2 regions of the Geobacillus sp. FSL W8-1251 genome follow, and region 1 is predicted to be linked to the other one. Evidence: a T-box and tRNA genes for the amino acid it is inferred to sense, from the RefSeq annotation. Region 1 holds a T-box; the other holds one or more tRNA genes.
What was found. The T-box of region 1 lies ahead of leuS (leucine--tRNA ligase). A T-box ahead of a tRNA ligase gene usually reads a tRNA of that ligase, here a tRNA-Leu.
Positions count from the first base shown of each region.

Region 2: it encodes a tRNA-Leu, which carries the amino acid that the T-box ahead of leuS (leucine--tRNA ligase) is inferred to sense. The anticodon was not compared.

Region 1 is NZ_JBBOUF010000001.1:2,266,148-2,273,893, forward strand. Features, by position in the region: gene NSS88_RS11970 (tetraprenyl-beta-curcumene synthase family protein) at 164-1,273, shown strand; gene NSS88_RS11975 (tRNA (mnm(5)s(2)U34)-methyltransferase) at 1,331-1,918, opposite strand; partial or broken gene NSS88_RS11980 (hypothetical protein) at 2,029-2,253, opposite strand; gene NSS88_RS11985 (YtzC family protein) at 2,375-2,638, shown strand; gene NSS88_RS11990 (hypothetical protein) at 2,771-2,935, shown strand; gene NSS88_RS11995 (MDR family MFS transporter) at 3,051-4,250, shown strand; T-box leader at 4,312-4,536, shown strand; gene leuS (leucine--tRNA ligase) at 4,611-7,028, shown strand; gene NSS88_RS12005 (rhodanese-like domain-containing protein) at 7,268-7,582, shown strand.
Region 2 is NZ_JBBOUF010000001.1:1,534,579-1,542,324, reverse strand. Features, by position in the region: gene lysS (lysine--tRNA ligase) at 1-787, shown strand, start outside; rRNA gene rrf (5S ribosomal RNA) at 1,295-1,411, shown strand; tRNA gene NSS88_RS08130 (tRNA-Val) at 1,420-1,495, shown strand; tRNA gene NSS88_RS08125 (tRNA-Lys) at 1,635-1,707, shown strand; tRNA gene NSS88_RS08120 (tRNA-Leu) at 1,725-1,809, shown strand; tRNA gene NSS88_RS08115 (tRNA-Gly) at 1,821-1,895, shown strand; tRNA gene NSS88_RS08110 (tRNA-Leu) at 1,911-1,996, shown strand; tRNA gene NSS88_RS08105 (tRNA-Arg) at 2,000-2,073, shown strand; tRNA gene NSS88_RS08100 (tRNA-Pro) at 2,078-2,151, shown strand; tRNA gene NSS88_RS08095 (tRNA-Ala) at 2,164-2,236, shown strand; rRNA gene NSS88_RS08090 (16S ribosomal RNA) at 2,441-3,999, shown strand; rRNA gene NSS88_RS08085 (23S ribosomal RNA) at 4,394-7,321, shown strand; rRNA gene rrf (5S ribosomal RNA) at 7,640-7,746, shown strand, end outside.

The DNA.
Region 1 (7,746 bases):
CGTGAGAAGAACCGTTGTTGAGCGGCTTTTTCATTCCGTCGCCAACCCTTTTATGATTTGCCCCGGCCGCATTGATGGCAATACTGGAAGACGAGATCGCAAGCTGTTCAGACGCGAAACAATTTTGGTTGCCGATAAGATGGAAATGCTAGGAGACGAGACCATGGTGTTTGCACCTGAGGTGAACCGATTGAACATTCCGAAAAACCCCATCGCCTTGATGAAAATGGTGTATCGTGACGTGCTTCCGCTTGTCCACCGCGAGCTTGCCTATTGGCGGCGCCAGGCCGAGCGCATTCCCGACCCGGAGCTTCGGAGCCAGGCCTTGGCGAGCATCGCGTCGAAAACGTTCCATTGCGAAGGCGGCTCCATTTTGGCGCTTTTGGCCGGAGAAAACATGGAGGATTGCATCCGCTTTATCGTGGCTTACCAGACGATTAGCGATTATTTGGATAATTTGTGCGACCGCAGCACCTCGCTCGATCCGCTCGACTTTCGCGCCTTGCACGATTCGATGCCGGACGCGTTGACAATCGGCGCCGAGCCGTCGAACTATTACCGCCATCGCCGCGAACAGGAAGACGGCGGCTATTTGCCGGCGCTTGTCCGCACGTGCCAAGAGGTGCTCAAGACGGTGCGCCATTATGAGACGATCGCCCCATTTTTGCATGAATTGGCCGGATATTATTGCGACTTGCAAGTGCATAAACATGTCGAAGCGAGCGAGCGGGTGCCGCGGCTGGAGAAATGGTTCGCGCAATACAAAGACGCCTTGCCGCCGATGGAGTGGTATGAGTTTTCCGCCTGCTCCGGTTCGACGCTCGGTATTTTCTGTCTCGTCGCCTATGCGTTTGGCGAATCGCTGCCGCCGGAGATGGCGAGACAAGTGCGCGACGGTTATTTTCCATACATTCAAGGGCTGCACATTTTGCTCGACTATTTGATCGATCAAGAGGAAGATCGAGCCGGCGGCGATTTGAATTTTTGCTTTTACTATCCGAATGAAACGGTGATGCTTGAGCGGCTTTGCCATTTCATCGAAGAGGCCGACCGCCATGTCGGCGCCCTTCCGCACGGCCAGTTTCACCGCCTTATTCACCGAGGGCTTCTTGGGTTGTATTTGTCGGATGCCAAGGTGAAAAAGCAACGCGGTCTGCACCGGCTGGCGCGCCGGCTCGTCCGCGCCGGCGGGGCGGCGTCGATGTTTTTTTATTGGAACGGAAAAGCGTACCGCTTTTGGCAGGAGCGACAAAAACGGCTGTCCTTTTCGTAAGGGCAGCCGTTTGCTTGTACTGGCGAGAGCAGTGGTTCGTCGGCGGATCGGACGGAATCAGGCGCTCCCATCCGCCCGATTCTCGAGTGCGATCAAAAACGGCGGGTTGTTTTGCCGATTGATGAATTCGTATTTCAAGGCATGGACGCGCCGTTGATCAAGAAAGCGGACGTAATCAAGGAGCGCGTCGCGTTCGCGCTTTCCCTCCGGATGGCCGTGGTAGACGACAAGAACGATGATGCCGCCCGGCTTTAGGATGGAAAGAAGCTGCTCGACCGCTTGAATCGTCGATTCCGGCTGGGTGGCGATTTGCTTATTGCCGCCCGGCAAATAGCCGAGGTTGAACACGGCGCCGGCGATGCGTCCGTGAACGGAGTTGGGGAGCGTTTCGAGCAGCAGGCTATGGCTTGTCTGAAACAGCGTCACCCGCCCGTCCAGCCCGTGTTCGGCGAGGCGGGCTCTGGCCGCCGCGATCGCTTCGGCTTGAATATCAAAACCAAACACATGCCCGCGCTCCCCGACGAGCTCGGCTAAAAAGACGGTGTCATGGCCGTTGCCAACCGTCGCATCGACGGCGATGTCGCCTTCGTTGACTGCTTGATCAAGCAAAAAGCGGGCAAACGGCAAAATATTCATGATGGCCATGCGTTTGCCACCCCCTGTTCGCGCCGCTTTCCTTGAAAGCTGTCCCGCCGCTTGAGTTCAGCGTCAATGGCGTTTAGCCCTTCCCATTTGTTGACGCTCCACATCGGGCCAAAATCGCCCGATCTGGCGGCGCTGCAAAACGTGCAGTCGCCATACGTCACCGTCCCATCGCGGTTCGGGCAGTCAAACCTGCCGTCAAGGGCGACTTTGAACACGTTTGGGCCGAACGTTTGCTGCAAATGGCAGTTCCATGTGTGATACCGTTTTCCGTCGGCGGCATATGGAAATGGGATTGCGTTTGTCACGGCCGTTCTCTCCTTGTGCTGAAATGGCATCATCCTTGCATTGTACCACGGATGGCGGCAAAAAGCGACTGTTGCCAATCATTGACGTGATACAGATGAAAGCGTCGGCGCATAGTAAAGATGAGGGAACATCATGAAAAGAGGTGAGCGCATGGCGACAAGACAATCGGTGGAAGAATTTTTGCAGCGGTGCGAAGACGTCATCCGCTTTGCGAAAGAACAATATACGGAAGCGCAAAAGCAAGAGCACTACAACATCACGGAATACACAAACGCCCAGCAAATGCTTGAGCAGACAGTCAACGATTTGGCTCACTTGGCGCGAAGTTGCAACGCCCAGCAGCGCGAACAGCTGCATCGGATGCGGCTTCAGCTTGAGCAGCTGCAAAACGAGATGATTTTGCTTGACCGATGAAACAAGAGCTTTGCACGATGGCCGCTATCGAAGGTCCTGGTGCATAACAAGCGGATGTTGCCTGACCGGTGAAACGGAAAGCAACCGCAGGGCGGCTGTCTGCTTGATGGCGAACACAAGGAGGAACAAGGAATGAAGCGACGTCTGAAACAAACGAACCCGGAGCAAAAAACGCGCAACGGTCACAACAACAACGATTTGGAACTCGGCCAAGACTTTGATCCGGTGAAACTGGCGAAAAAACAGTATGAACAAACAGGTGGCCAGCCGGCCCGCTCCAAGCAGCGGAACGGGTGACGCGCCGCTGTCTGTGAGGGCGCCATGCCGCCCTCTTTTTTTGATTGCTTTTTTTCGCTTTCCCACATACAATTAGTTTGGGAGTCGAAATAGCAGACGAAAAGGATGATGACCGATGCCCCGCGCTCTTTGGTGGCTGCTTGTCGGCATGGCGCTCAATGTCACAGGAGCGTCGTTTTTATGGCCGCTAAATACCATTTATTTGCATGAACAGCTCGGCCAGCCGCTCGCCGTAGCGGGAGCGGTGCTGATGCTCAACTCCGGCGGCAGCGTCATTGGCAGCTTGCTCGGCGGCATGTTGTTTGACCGGATCGGCGGGTTTCGCACGCTCGTGTCCGGAGCGTGCCTGACGATGGCGGCGCTTGCCGGTTTGGGCGTCTGGCATGGTTGGCCGCATTATGCCGTCTGGCTGGCGCTTGTCGGCATCGGCAACGGCGTCGTCTTTCCGGCGGCGTCGGCGTATGTCGGGGCGGTTTGGCCGGAAGGGGGACGGCGGGCATTCAACGCCTTGTATGTGGCGCAAAACATCGGCGTCGCCGCCGGCTCGGCGCTTGGCGGCGTTGTCGCCTCGCATTCGTTTGCGCTCGTGTTTTGGGCGAACGTTTGGCTGTATGCCGCTTTTTTGGCGACGGTCGTCATTGGGCTGCGGCGCATGCCGCTTCCGCCGCTGCGGAGAAAAGAGCGGAAGCGCCGAACGGGGGACGGGGCGCCCCGGGCGCACATCCGCGCCCTTGTCCTTCTTTGCGCCGGCTATGGATTATGCTGGATGAGCTACGTCCAATGGTCGACGACGATCGCCGCCTATACGCGCGAGCTTTCCATTCCGGTTCATCACTACAGCTTGCTTTGGACGATCAACGGCGCCTTGATCGTGCTCGGCCAGCCGCTGTTGGCGCCGTTGGTCCGCCGCTTTATGCCGGGGATGAAGCGGCAGATCGCCATCGGGTTCGCCGTTTTCACCGTCTCGTTTGCGATATTGTTTGGCGCGGATTCACTTTTGCAATTTGCGACGTCGATGGTTGTGCTCACGATCGCCGAAATGATCGTCTGGCCGGCGATTCCGGCGGTGGTGAACGAGCTGGCGCCGCTGGGGAGAGCCGGGTTTTACCAAGGGATCGTCAACGGCACGGCCACGGCTGGACGGATGATCGGGCCGGTCCTCGGCGGGTGGGTCGCCGATGCGTTCGGAATGAAACCGCTCATCGGATTGCTTGTCGCCTTCGCTCTGCTGGCCGCCGGCGCGGCGCTCGTGTATGACCGGGGGCTGCCGAAGCGGGCGGAAGAGGCGGGGGAAAAAACGGCTGTGACCGTCTAGTTTTTCGCTTGCAATCGATCGACAAATTTTTTACAATAATAATAAATTTGTCATCATAAAGCGAACAACGGTGAAGAGGAATAGTAGCGGGCTTGATGGACGGCAGAGAGTTGACGGTCGGTGCGAGTCAACCGAAGTCAATCCGCGAACTCGCCTCGGAGTTGCCGGCGTGAACGGCTGCGGCCGATAACGCCGGCCGTGAATCTGCGTTAAGGAACAAAGCGGGTGCGCCATAGGCGCGCCAAAAAAGGGTGGTACCGCGGGAAGCGTTCCTCTCGTCCCTTTTGTTCGGGATGAGGGGTTTTTTTGTACATATTTTCGTCTATGATGCAAGTAGAACTGGATAGGAGGAGTGCTGCGATGAGCTTCAACCACCGCGAAATTGAACAAAAATGGCAGGACTATTGGGAGAAAAACAAAACGTTCCGCACGCCCGATGATGACGACAAGCCGAAGTTTTATGTGCTCGACATGTTCCCGTATCCGTCCGGCGCCGGCTTGCACGTCGGCCATCCGGAAGGATATACGGCAACCGACATTTTGGCGCGCATGAAGCGGATGCAAGGGTACAACGTCCTTCACCCGATGGGCTGGGACGCATTTGGGCTGCCGGCCGAGCAATATGCGCTTGACACCGGCAACGACCCGGCGGAGTTTACGCAAAAGAACATCGACAACTTCCGCCGGCAGATCAAATCGCTCGGGTTCTCATACGACTGGGACCGTGAAATCAACACGACCGACCCGAATTATTACAAATGGACGCAATGGATTTTCTTGAAGCTGTATGAAAAAGGGCTCGCCTACATGGATGAAGTGCCGGTCAACTGGTGCCCGGCGCTCGGCACCGTGCTGGCGAACGAAGAGGTGATCAACGGCCGGAGCGAGCGCGGCGGGCATCCGGTCATCCGTAAGCCGATGCGGCAATGGATGCTGAAAATCACCGCCTACGCCGACCGGCTGCTCGAAGACTTAGAAGAGCTCGACTGGCCGGAAAGCATTAAGGAAATGCAGCGCAACTGGATTGGCCGTTCGGAGGGAGCGGAAATCGAGTTCGCCGTCGACGGCCATGACGAAACGTTCACCGTCTTCACGACGCGGCCCGATACGCTGTTTGGCGCGACGTACACCGTCTTGGCGCCGGAGCATCCGCTCGTGGAAAAAATCACAACGCCGGAGCAAAAGCCAGCCGTTGACGCCTACTTAAAGGAAATTCAAAGCAAAAGCGACCTTGAGCGCACCGATTTGGCGAAAGAAAAAACGGGTGTGTTCACCGGCGCGTACGCCATTCACCCGGTCACCGGCGATCGGCTTCCGATTTGGATCGCCGACTACGTCTTGATGAGCTACGGCACCGGAGCGATCATGGCTGTGCCGGCGCACGATGAGCGCGACTATGAATTCGCGAAAACATTCCACTTGCCGATCAAAGAAGTCGTTGCCGGCGGGAATATCGAAAAGGAAGCGTACACCGGAGATGGTGAGCATATCAACTCCGAGTTTTTAAACGGCTTGAACAAGCAGGAAGCGATCGACAAAATGATCGCCTGGCTTGAGGAGCATGGCAAAGGGCGGAAAAAAGTGTCGTACCGGTTGCGCGACTGGCTGTTCAGCCGCCAGCGCTACTGGGGCGAGCCGATTCCGATCATCCATTGGGAAGACGGCACGATGACGCCGGTGCCGGAAGAGGAATTGCCGCTTGTGTTGCCGAAAACGGATGAAATCCGTCCGTCGGGAACGGGCGAGTCGCCGCTGGCCAACATCGAAGAATGGGTCAATGTTGTCGACCCGAAAACCGGGAAAAAAGGGCGGCGCGAAACGAACACGATGCCGCAATGGGCGGGCAGCTGCTGGTATTACTTGCGCTACATCGACCCCCACAACGACAAGCAGCTCGCCGATCCGGAGAAATTGAAAAAATGGCTGCCGGTCGACGTCTACATCGGCGGGGCGGAGCACGCGGTCTTGCATTTGCTGTACGCCCGCTTCTGGCATAAGTTTCTCTACGACCTTGGCGTCGTGCCGACGAAAGAGCCGTTCCAAAAGCTGTTCAACCAAGGGATGATTTTGGGCGAAAACAACGAAAAAATGAGCAAATCCAAAGGTAACGTCGTCAACCCGGACGATATCGTCGAAAGCCATGGCGCCGACACGCTGCGGCTGTATGAAATGTTCATGGGGCCGCTTGAAGCGTCGATCGCCTGGTCGACGAAAGGGCTTGACGGGGCGCGGCGCTTCCTCGACCGCGTCTGGAGACTCTTTGTCACCGAGAATGGCGAACTGAACCCGAACATTGTCGACGAACCGGCGAACGATACGCTCGAGCGCGTCTATCATCAAACGGTGAAAAAAGTGACGGAAGACTATGAAGGCTTGCGCTTTAACACTGCCATTTCGCAGCTGATGGTGTTTATCAACGAAGCGTACAAAGCGGAGCAAATGAAAAAAGAATACATGGAAGGCTTCGTCAAGCTCTTGTCACCGGTTTGTCCGCACATCGGCGAAGAGTTGTGGCAAAAGCTCGGCCATACGGACACGATCGCCTACGAACCGTGGCCGGCGTATGATGAAACGAAGCTCGTCGACGACGTCGTCGAAATCGTCGTGCAAATCAACGGCAAAGTGCGGTCGCGCCTGCACGTGCCAGCCGACTTGCCAAAAGAAGCGCTCGAGGAGCGGGCGCTGGCCGACGAAAAAATCAAAGAGCAGCTCGAGGGCAAAACGGTGCGCAAAGTGATCGCCGTCCCCGGCAAGCTCGTCAATATCGTCGCCAACTGATCGTTGGCTGTTCGATCCGCACAGGCGGTGGCGCGTGCCGTTTCCTGCGAAGCAACCGCAACGGCGCCCACGCCGTCTGGGCCGGCTTTGTCCCTCCGCTTGGCGCGGAAGCGGGCGTCCATCGCCGATGTGCTTTTAGGCAGCGGGCGGGGAAACTGCGCTTTCTCGCCGCCGTTTGTCGAAGCGGCCAAAAGCAAGAACCGTTTGCTGAAACGATCAAAGAAAGGAGTCGGTCCGCCATGGAAGAGATCAAAGAAATTACCCCGGCTGAGGTGAAGGAAAAACTCGAACGCGGTGAAAAGCTGAACATTGTCGATGTGCGCGAAGACGAGGAAGTCGCCCTCGGCATGATTCCGGGCGCCAAGCATATCAAAATGGGCGACATCCCCGATCGGCTTGAGGAATTCGACCGCAATGAAGAATATATTTTCGTCTGCCGCTCCGGGCGGCGTAGCGAAAACGTCTGCCGCTATTTACAAGAGCGCGGCTACCGTGTTTGCAACATGACAGGCGGCATGCTTGAGTGGGAAGGGGAAACGGTGCGGAAACGATGATGCCTCGTCGCGCCTGCCGTTTCCGCCTGACCGCGGCCGGGCGTCCGTGCGAATGGCGATGCGGGCTTTCGTGAAGAAGGTTTCCATGTTAACGAGACATCACAGTTTTGGCCGACATGCAGTCGGCAGCCGAAGGCGGCCTGCACGTTTTGTTCGACAGGTGT
Region 2 (7,746 bases), 730 kb from region 1:
GCATTTGAAACGGCTCATCGTCGGCGGCTTGGAAAAAGTGTATGAAATCGGGCGCGTTTTCCGGAATGAAGGCATTTCCACCCGCCATAACCCGGAGTTTACGATGCTCGAATTGTACGAGGCGTATGCCGACTTCCGCGATATCATGAAATTAACGGAGAACTTGATCGCTCATATTGCCACGGAAGTGCTTGGCACAACAAAAATCCAGTACGGCGAACATCTTGTCGACTTGACGCCTGAATGGCGGCGCCTCCATATGGTCGATGCGATCAAGGAATATGTCGGCGTCGATTTCTGGCGGCAGATGAGCGACGAAGAGGCGCGGGAGCTGGCCAAAGAACACGGTGTCGAAGTCGCGCCGCACATGACGTTCGGCCATATCGTCAATGAATTTTTTGAACAAAAAGTAGAGGATAAACTGATCCAGCCGACGTTCATTTACGGCCACCCGGTCGAAATCTCGCCATTAGCCAAGAAAAACCCAGACGACCCGCGCTTTACCGATCGGTTTGAGCTGTTCATCGTCGGGCGCGAACATGCGAACGCCTTTACGGAACTAAACGACCCGATCGATCAGCGTCAACGGTTTGAGGAGCAGCTGAAGGAGCGCGAACAAGGAAACGATGAAGCGCACGAAATGGACGAAGATTTCCTCGAAGCGCTCGAATACGGCATGCCGCCGACGGGCGGACTCGGGATCGGGGTCGACCGGTTAGTCATGCTTTTGACCAATTCACCGTCCATTCGCGATGTATTGCTCTTCCCGCAAATGCGCCATAAATAACCACGATCGTCCCCTGTTGCGAACAACGGCAGGGGACAGTTTGTTATGAGAACTCGATTCAAGAAAAAGCCGGCTGCTGCCAGCCCCTAAGAAGGCCGGTGAAAAACAACGGATTCGTTTGGTTTTTGAGAAATCGAAAGGAACGAAGTTATAGTGTTGCAAAGTTTCTCAATTTGCCGCCCGTCCTAGACAAATGGAAAGATCTAAACCGGAAAATCGTTGATCATTACTATCGTCTTGGCAAATCATATTTGCATCATACACCACTCGCATTTGCCTATAACACGTACCAACGCTAATTTTCGTTCGACGATTGACTTTTAGTCATAGAATGTATATAATGAGCAATGTTGTTTTTGAGAACAAAACAAAAAACGAAATGAGTTGACAAGCTTTCTTCAGTGTGTTATATTATGATAGCACGTGAGACGTCAATAATGACGAACAAAAGGATATTGACAAGCAAACAAATTTGATTATAATATAACTTGTCTGTTCTGTTGACTGCCTAGTGATGATAGCGGAGGGGAAACACCCGTTCCCATCCCGAACACGGAAGTTAAGCCCTCCAGCGCCGATGGTAGTTGGGGCCAGCGCCCCTGCGAGAGTAGGTCGTCGCTAGGCAACAGCGTGGAGGATTAGCTCAGCTGGGAGAGCACTTGCCTTACAAGCAAGGGGTCGGCGGTTCGATCCCGTCATCCTCCACCATTTATATACCATGAGCCATTAGCTCAGTAACGAGCGTTGCATCTTCGAGTTCGCTGCGAGTTGCCCCGACGCATCTTGCATCTTCGAATACGCTAGCAGAGGAAGGGGCATCGTTCGCTGTGAGTGTATACCCAACCATGAGCCATTAGCTCAGTAGGTAGAGCATCTGACTTTTAATCAGAGGGTCGGAGGTTCGAGTCCTCCATGGCTCACTACCAACTATATATTTGCGGGTGTGGCGGAATTGGCAGACGCGCTAGATTCAGGGTCTAGTGCCCTTTACGGGCGTGGGGGTTCGAGTCCCTTCACCCGCATAATGATTTGGGCGGAAGTAGTTCAGTGGTAGAACACCACCTTGCCAAGGTGGGGGTCGCGGGTTCGAGTCCCGTCTTCCGCTCCATTTATTTTCCTATTAGCCGGGGTGGCGGAATTGGCAGACGCACAGGACTTAAAATCCTGGGGTAGGTAACTACCGTGCCGGTTCGAGTCCGGCCCTCGGCACTTGCGCTCGTAGCTCAATTGGATAGAGCATCTGACTACGGATCAGAAGGTTAGGGGTTCGAATCCTCTCGAGCGCGTTAGCGGGAAGTAGCTCAGCTTGGCAGAGCACATGGTTTGGGACCATGGGGTCGCAGGTTCAAATCCTGTCTTCCCGATAGCGTCCGCATGGGGCCTTAGCTCAGCTGGGAGAGCGCCTGCTTTGCACGCAGGAGGTCATCGGTTCGATCCCGATAGGCTCCATTATCGTTCCTTGAAAACTGAACGAAACGAAGCGCGACGAAAAGCGGAGGTCCGCGGGTCGCCGCGATGGGCAAATGTTCTTCGCCTGCAAGGGTGCTTGCACCCGGAAGGCGAAGGTTATTTGACCCCGAGCGGCGGCGGACCGAAGCTGGACAATACGAAAAGCGGAGGTCCGCATGGGCCGAAGCAAAAGCCAATCAACTTTCTTTGGAGAGTTTGATCCTGGCTCAGGACGAACGCTGGCGGCGTGCCTAATACATGCAAGTCGAGCGGACCGAACGAGGGCTTGCTCTTGTTCGGTCAGCGGCGGACGGGTGAGTAACACGTGGGCAACCTGCCCGCAAGACCGGGATAACTCCGGGAAACCGGAGCTAATACCGGATAACACCGAAGACCGCATGGTCTTCGGTTGAAAGGCGGCCTTTGGGCTGTCACTTGCGGATGGGCCCGCGGCGCATTAGCTAGTTGGTGAGGTAACGGCTCACCAAGGCGACGATGCGTAGCCGGCCTGAGAGGGTGACCGGCCACACTGGGACTGAGACACGGCCCAGACTCCTACGGGAGGCAGCAGTAGGGAATCTTCCGCAATGGGCGAAAGCCTGACGGAGCGACGCCGCGTGAGCGAAGAAGGCCTTCGGGTCGTAAAGCTCTGTTGTGAGGGACGAAGGAGCGCCGTTCGAAGAGGGCGGCGCGGTGACGGTACCTCACGAGAAAGCCCCGGCTAACTACGTGCCAGCAGCCGCGGTAATACGTAGGGGGCGAGCGTTGTCCGGAATTATTGGGCGTAAAGCGCGCGCAGGCGGTCTCTTAAGTCTGATGTGAAAGCCCACGGCTCAACCGTGGAGGGTCATTGGAAACTGGGGGACTTGAGGGCAGGAGAGGAGAGCGGAATTCCACGTGTAGCGGTGAAATGCGTAGAGATGTGGAGGAACACCAGTGGCGAAGGCGGCTCTCTGGCCTGCACCTGACGCTGAGGCGCGAAAGCGTGGGGAGCAAACAGGATTAGATACCCTGGTAGTCCACGCCGTAAACGATGAGTGCTAAGTGTTAGAGGGGTCACACCCTTTAGTGCTGCAGCTAACGCGATAAGCACTCCGCCTGGGGAGTACGGCCGCAAGGCTGAAACTCAAAGGAATTGACGGGGGCCCGCACAAGCGGTGGAGCATGTGGTTTAATTCGAAGCAACGCGAAGAACCTTACCAGGTCTTGACATCCCCTGACAACCCAAGAGATTGGGCGTTCCCCCTTCGGGGGGACAGGGTGACAGGTGGTGCATGGTTGTCGTCAGCTCGTGTCGTGAGATGTTGGGTTAAGTCCCGCAACGAGCGCAACCCTCGCCTCTAGTTGCCAGCATTCGGTTGGGCACTCTAGAGGGACTGCCGGCGACAAGTCGGAGGAAGGTGGGGATGACGTCAAATCATCATGCCCCTTATGACCTGGGCTACACACGTGCTACAATGGGCGGTACAAAGGGCTGCGAACCCGCGAGGGGGAGCGAATCCCAAAAAGCCGCTCTCAGTTCGGATTGCAGGCTGCAACTCGCCTGCATGAAGCCGGAATCGCTAGTAATCGCGGATCAGCATGCCGCGGTGAATACGTTCCCGGGCCTTGTACACACCGCCCGTCACACCACGAGAGCTTGCAACACCCGAAGTCGGTGAGGTAACCCGCAAGGGAGCCAGCCGCCGAAGGTGGGGCAAGTGATTGGGGTGAAGTCGTAACAAGGTAGCCGTACCGGAAGGTGCGGCTGGATCACCTCCTTTCTAAGGACGAAAAGCGGAAGCGCCGCGTTCGGCTCTCGAAGCCAAATGTTCTTCACCCGGAGGGGTGCTGGCACCCCGAGGGGGAAGGTTATTTGGCAGAAGAGAGCCAGGCGCTGGAGCTAGACAAGACGAAAAGTGGAGGCCGCAATGGCCAACTGTCGATACACAGCGCTTTCGTTTCGTTCAGTTTTGAGGGAACGAGTCATGTTCTCTCAATGACAAAAAATCGTTCCTTGAAAACTAGATAACCGGAAAAGCGGAGGCGAGTGTTTCGCCGCGATGGGCAAATGTTCTTCGCCTGCAAGGGTGCTTGCACCCGGAAGGCGAAGGTTATTTGACCCCGAGCGGCGGCGAGCCGACGCTAGACAATAAGGAAGAAGCCGAGAGCGCTGTAGGTTAAGCTAGAAAGGGCGCACGGTGGATGCCTTGGCACTAGGAGCCGATGAAGGACGGGGCAAACGCCGAAACGCTCCGGGGAGCTGTAAGCAAGCGTTGATCCGGAGATGTCCGAATGGGGGAACCCACTGTCCGTAATGGGGCAGTATCCATGCCTGAATCCATAGGGCATGGAGGGCACACCCGGGGAACTGAAACATCTTAGTACCCGGAGGAGAAGAAAGCAAACGCGATTCCCTGAGTAGCGGCGAGCGAAACGGGAACAGCCCAAACCAAGAGGCGTGCCTCTTGGGGTTGTAGGACCGCTCATTGTGGGAGTGAGAAAGGAACGGGGTAGACGAACCGGTCTGGAACGGCCGGCCAGAGAAGGTGACAGCCCTGTAGTCGAAACTTCGTTCCCTCCCGAGCGGATCCTGAGTACGGCGGGACACGGGAAATCCCGTCGGAAGCAGGGAGGACCATCTCCCAAGGCTAAATACTCCCTAGTGACCGATAGTGCACCAGTACCGTGAGGGAAAGGTGAAAAGCACCCCGGAAGGGGAGTGAAAGAGAACCTGAAACCGTGTGCCTACAAGTAGTCAGAGCGCGTTCATGCGTGATGGCGTGCCTTTTGTAGAATGAACCGGCGAGTGACGATGGCGTGCGAGGTTAAGCCGAAGAGGCGGAGCCGCAGCGAAAGCGAGTCTGAACAGGGCGAAAAGTACGTCGTCGTCGACCCGAAACCAGGTGATCTACCCATGTCCAGGGTGAAGGCCGGGTAACACCGGCTGGAGGCCCGAACCCACGCACGTTGAAAAGTGCGGGGATGAGGTGTGGGTAGGGGTGAAATGCCAATCGAACTTGGAGATAGCTGGTTCTCCCCGAAATAGCTTTAGGGCTAGCCTCGGGATGGAGAGTGTTGGAGGTAGAGCACTGATTGGGCTAGGGGCCCTCATCGGGTTACCGAACCCAGTCAAACTCCGAATGCCAACGACTTATGCCCGGGAGTCAGACTGCGAGTGATAAGATCCGTGGTCGAGAGGGAAACAGCCCAGATCGCCAGCTAAGGCCCCAAAGTGCACGTTCAGTGGAAAAGGATGTGGAGTTGCAAAGACAACCAGGATGTTGGCTTAGAAGCAGCCACCATTTAAAGAGTGCGTAATAGCTCACTGGTCGAGTGACTCTGCGCCGAAAATGTACCGGGGCTAAACGTGCCGCCGAAGCTGCGGGATGACCGTTGGTCATCGGTAGGGGAGCGTTCTAAGGGCGTTGAAGCCAGACCGGAAGGACTGGTGGAGCGCTTAGAAGTGAGAATGCCGGTATGAGTAGCGAAAACAGAGGTGAGAATCCTCTGCGCCGAAAGCCTAAGGGTTCCTGAGGAAGGTTCGTCCGCTCAGGGTTAGTCGGGACCTAAGCCGAGGCCGAAAGGCGTAGGTGATGGACAACAGGTTGAGATTCCTGTACCACCTCCTTCCCGTTTGAGCGATGGGGGGACGCAGGAGGATAGGGCGAGCAGGCGGCTGGAAGAGCCTGTCCAAGCCGCAAGGCTGATCCGTAGGCAAATCCGCGGATTGTAAGGCCAAGCGGTGATGGCGACGGAGTCATCCGGAAGTCCCCGATTTCACACTGCCAAGAAAAGCCTCTAGCGAGGGAAGAGGTGCCCGTACCGCAAACCGACACAGGTAGGCGAGGAGAGAATCCTAAGGCGCGCGGGAGAACTCTCGTTAAGGAACTCGGCAAAATGACCCCGTAACTTCGGGAGAAGGGGTGCTCGTTTGGGTGAAGAGCCCGAACGAGCCGCAGTGAAAAGGCCCAAGCGACTGTTTATCAAAAACACAGGTCTCTGCGAAGCCGAAAGGCGACGTATAGGGGCTGACACCTGCCCGGTGCTGGAAGGTTAAGGGGAGCGCTTAGCGGAAGCGAAGGTGCGAACCGAAGCCCCAGTAAACGGCGGCCGTAACTATAACGGTCCTAAGGTAGCGAAATTCCTTGTCGGGTAAGTTCCGACCCGCACGAAAGGTGTAACGACTTGGGCGCTGTCTCAACGAGAGACCCGGTGAAATTATACTACCTGTGAAGATGCAGGTTACCCGCGACAGGACGGAAAGACCCCGTGGAGCTTTACTGCAGCCTGATATGGAATTTTGGTATCGCTTGTACAGGATAGGTGGGAGCCTGGGAAGCCGGAGCGCCAGCTTCGGTGGAGGCGCCGGTGGGATACCACCCTGGCGATATTGAAATTCTAACCCGCACCCCTTAGCGGGGTGGGAGACAGTGTCAGGCGGGCAGTTTGACTGGGGCGGTCGCCTCCCAAAAGGTAACGGAGGCGCCCAAAGGTTCCCTCAGAATGGTTGGAAATCATTCGGAGAGTGCAAAGGCACAAGGGAGCTTGACTGCGAGACGGACAGGTCGAGCAGGGACGAAAGTCGGGCTTAGTGATCCGGTGGTTCCGCATGGAAGGGCCATCGCTCAACGGATAAAAGCTACCCCGGGGATAACAGGCTGATCTCCCCCAAGAGTCCACATCGACGGGGAGGTTTGGCACCTCGATGTCGGCTCATCGCATCCTGGGGCTGTAGTCGGTCCCAAGGGTTGGGCTGTTCGCCCATTAAAGCGGTACGCGAGCTGGGTTCAGAACGTCGTGAGACAGTTCGGTCCCTATCCGTCGCGGGCGCAGGAAATTTGAGAGGAGCTGTCCTTAGTACGAGAGGACCGGGATGGACGCACCGCTGGTGTACCAGTTGTCCCGCCAGGGGCACCGCTGGGTAGCTATGTGCGGACGGGATAAGCGCTGAAAGCATCTAAGCGTGAAGCCCCCCTCAAGATGAGATTTCCCACCGCGTCAGGCGGGTAAGATCCCTCGAAGATGACGAGGTCGATAGGTCCGAGGTGGAAGCGTGGCGACACGTGGAGCTGACGGATACTAATCGATCGAGGGCTTAACCTAACAAGAAAAGTGGAGGCCGCCTGCTTATCGGCGAGGCGCGCTGGAGGGCCTGCGAGCGGGCTTAGCCCGCCGTAGCAGGACCGAAGCGTCGCGAGCCGATGGCGGCCGGAACTAGACAGCGAAAAGCGCAGGCGAGCGGTTCGCCGCGACGGGCAAATGTTCTTCACCCGCAGGGGTGCTAGCACCCCGAGGGGGAAGGTTATTTGACCCCGAGCGGCGGCGAGCCGGAGCTAGACAATGAAAAGTGAAAGCGCCCCGGCTTCTTCCTGAAACGGTTATCTAGTTTTCAGGGAACGAATTCCTGACAACCTCATATGGCCTAGTGGTGATAGCGGAGGGGAAACACCCGTTCCCATCCCGAACACGGAAGTTAAGCCCTCCAGCGCCGATGGTAGTTGGGGCCAGCGCCCCTGCAAGAGTAGGTC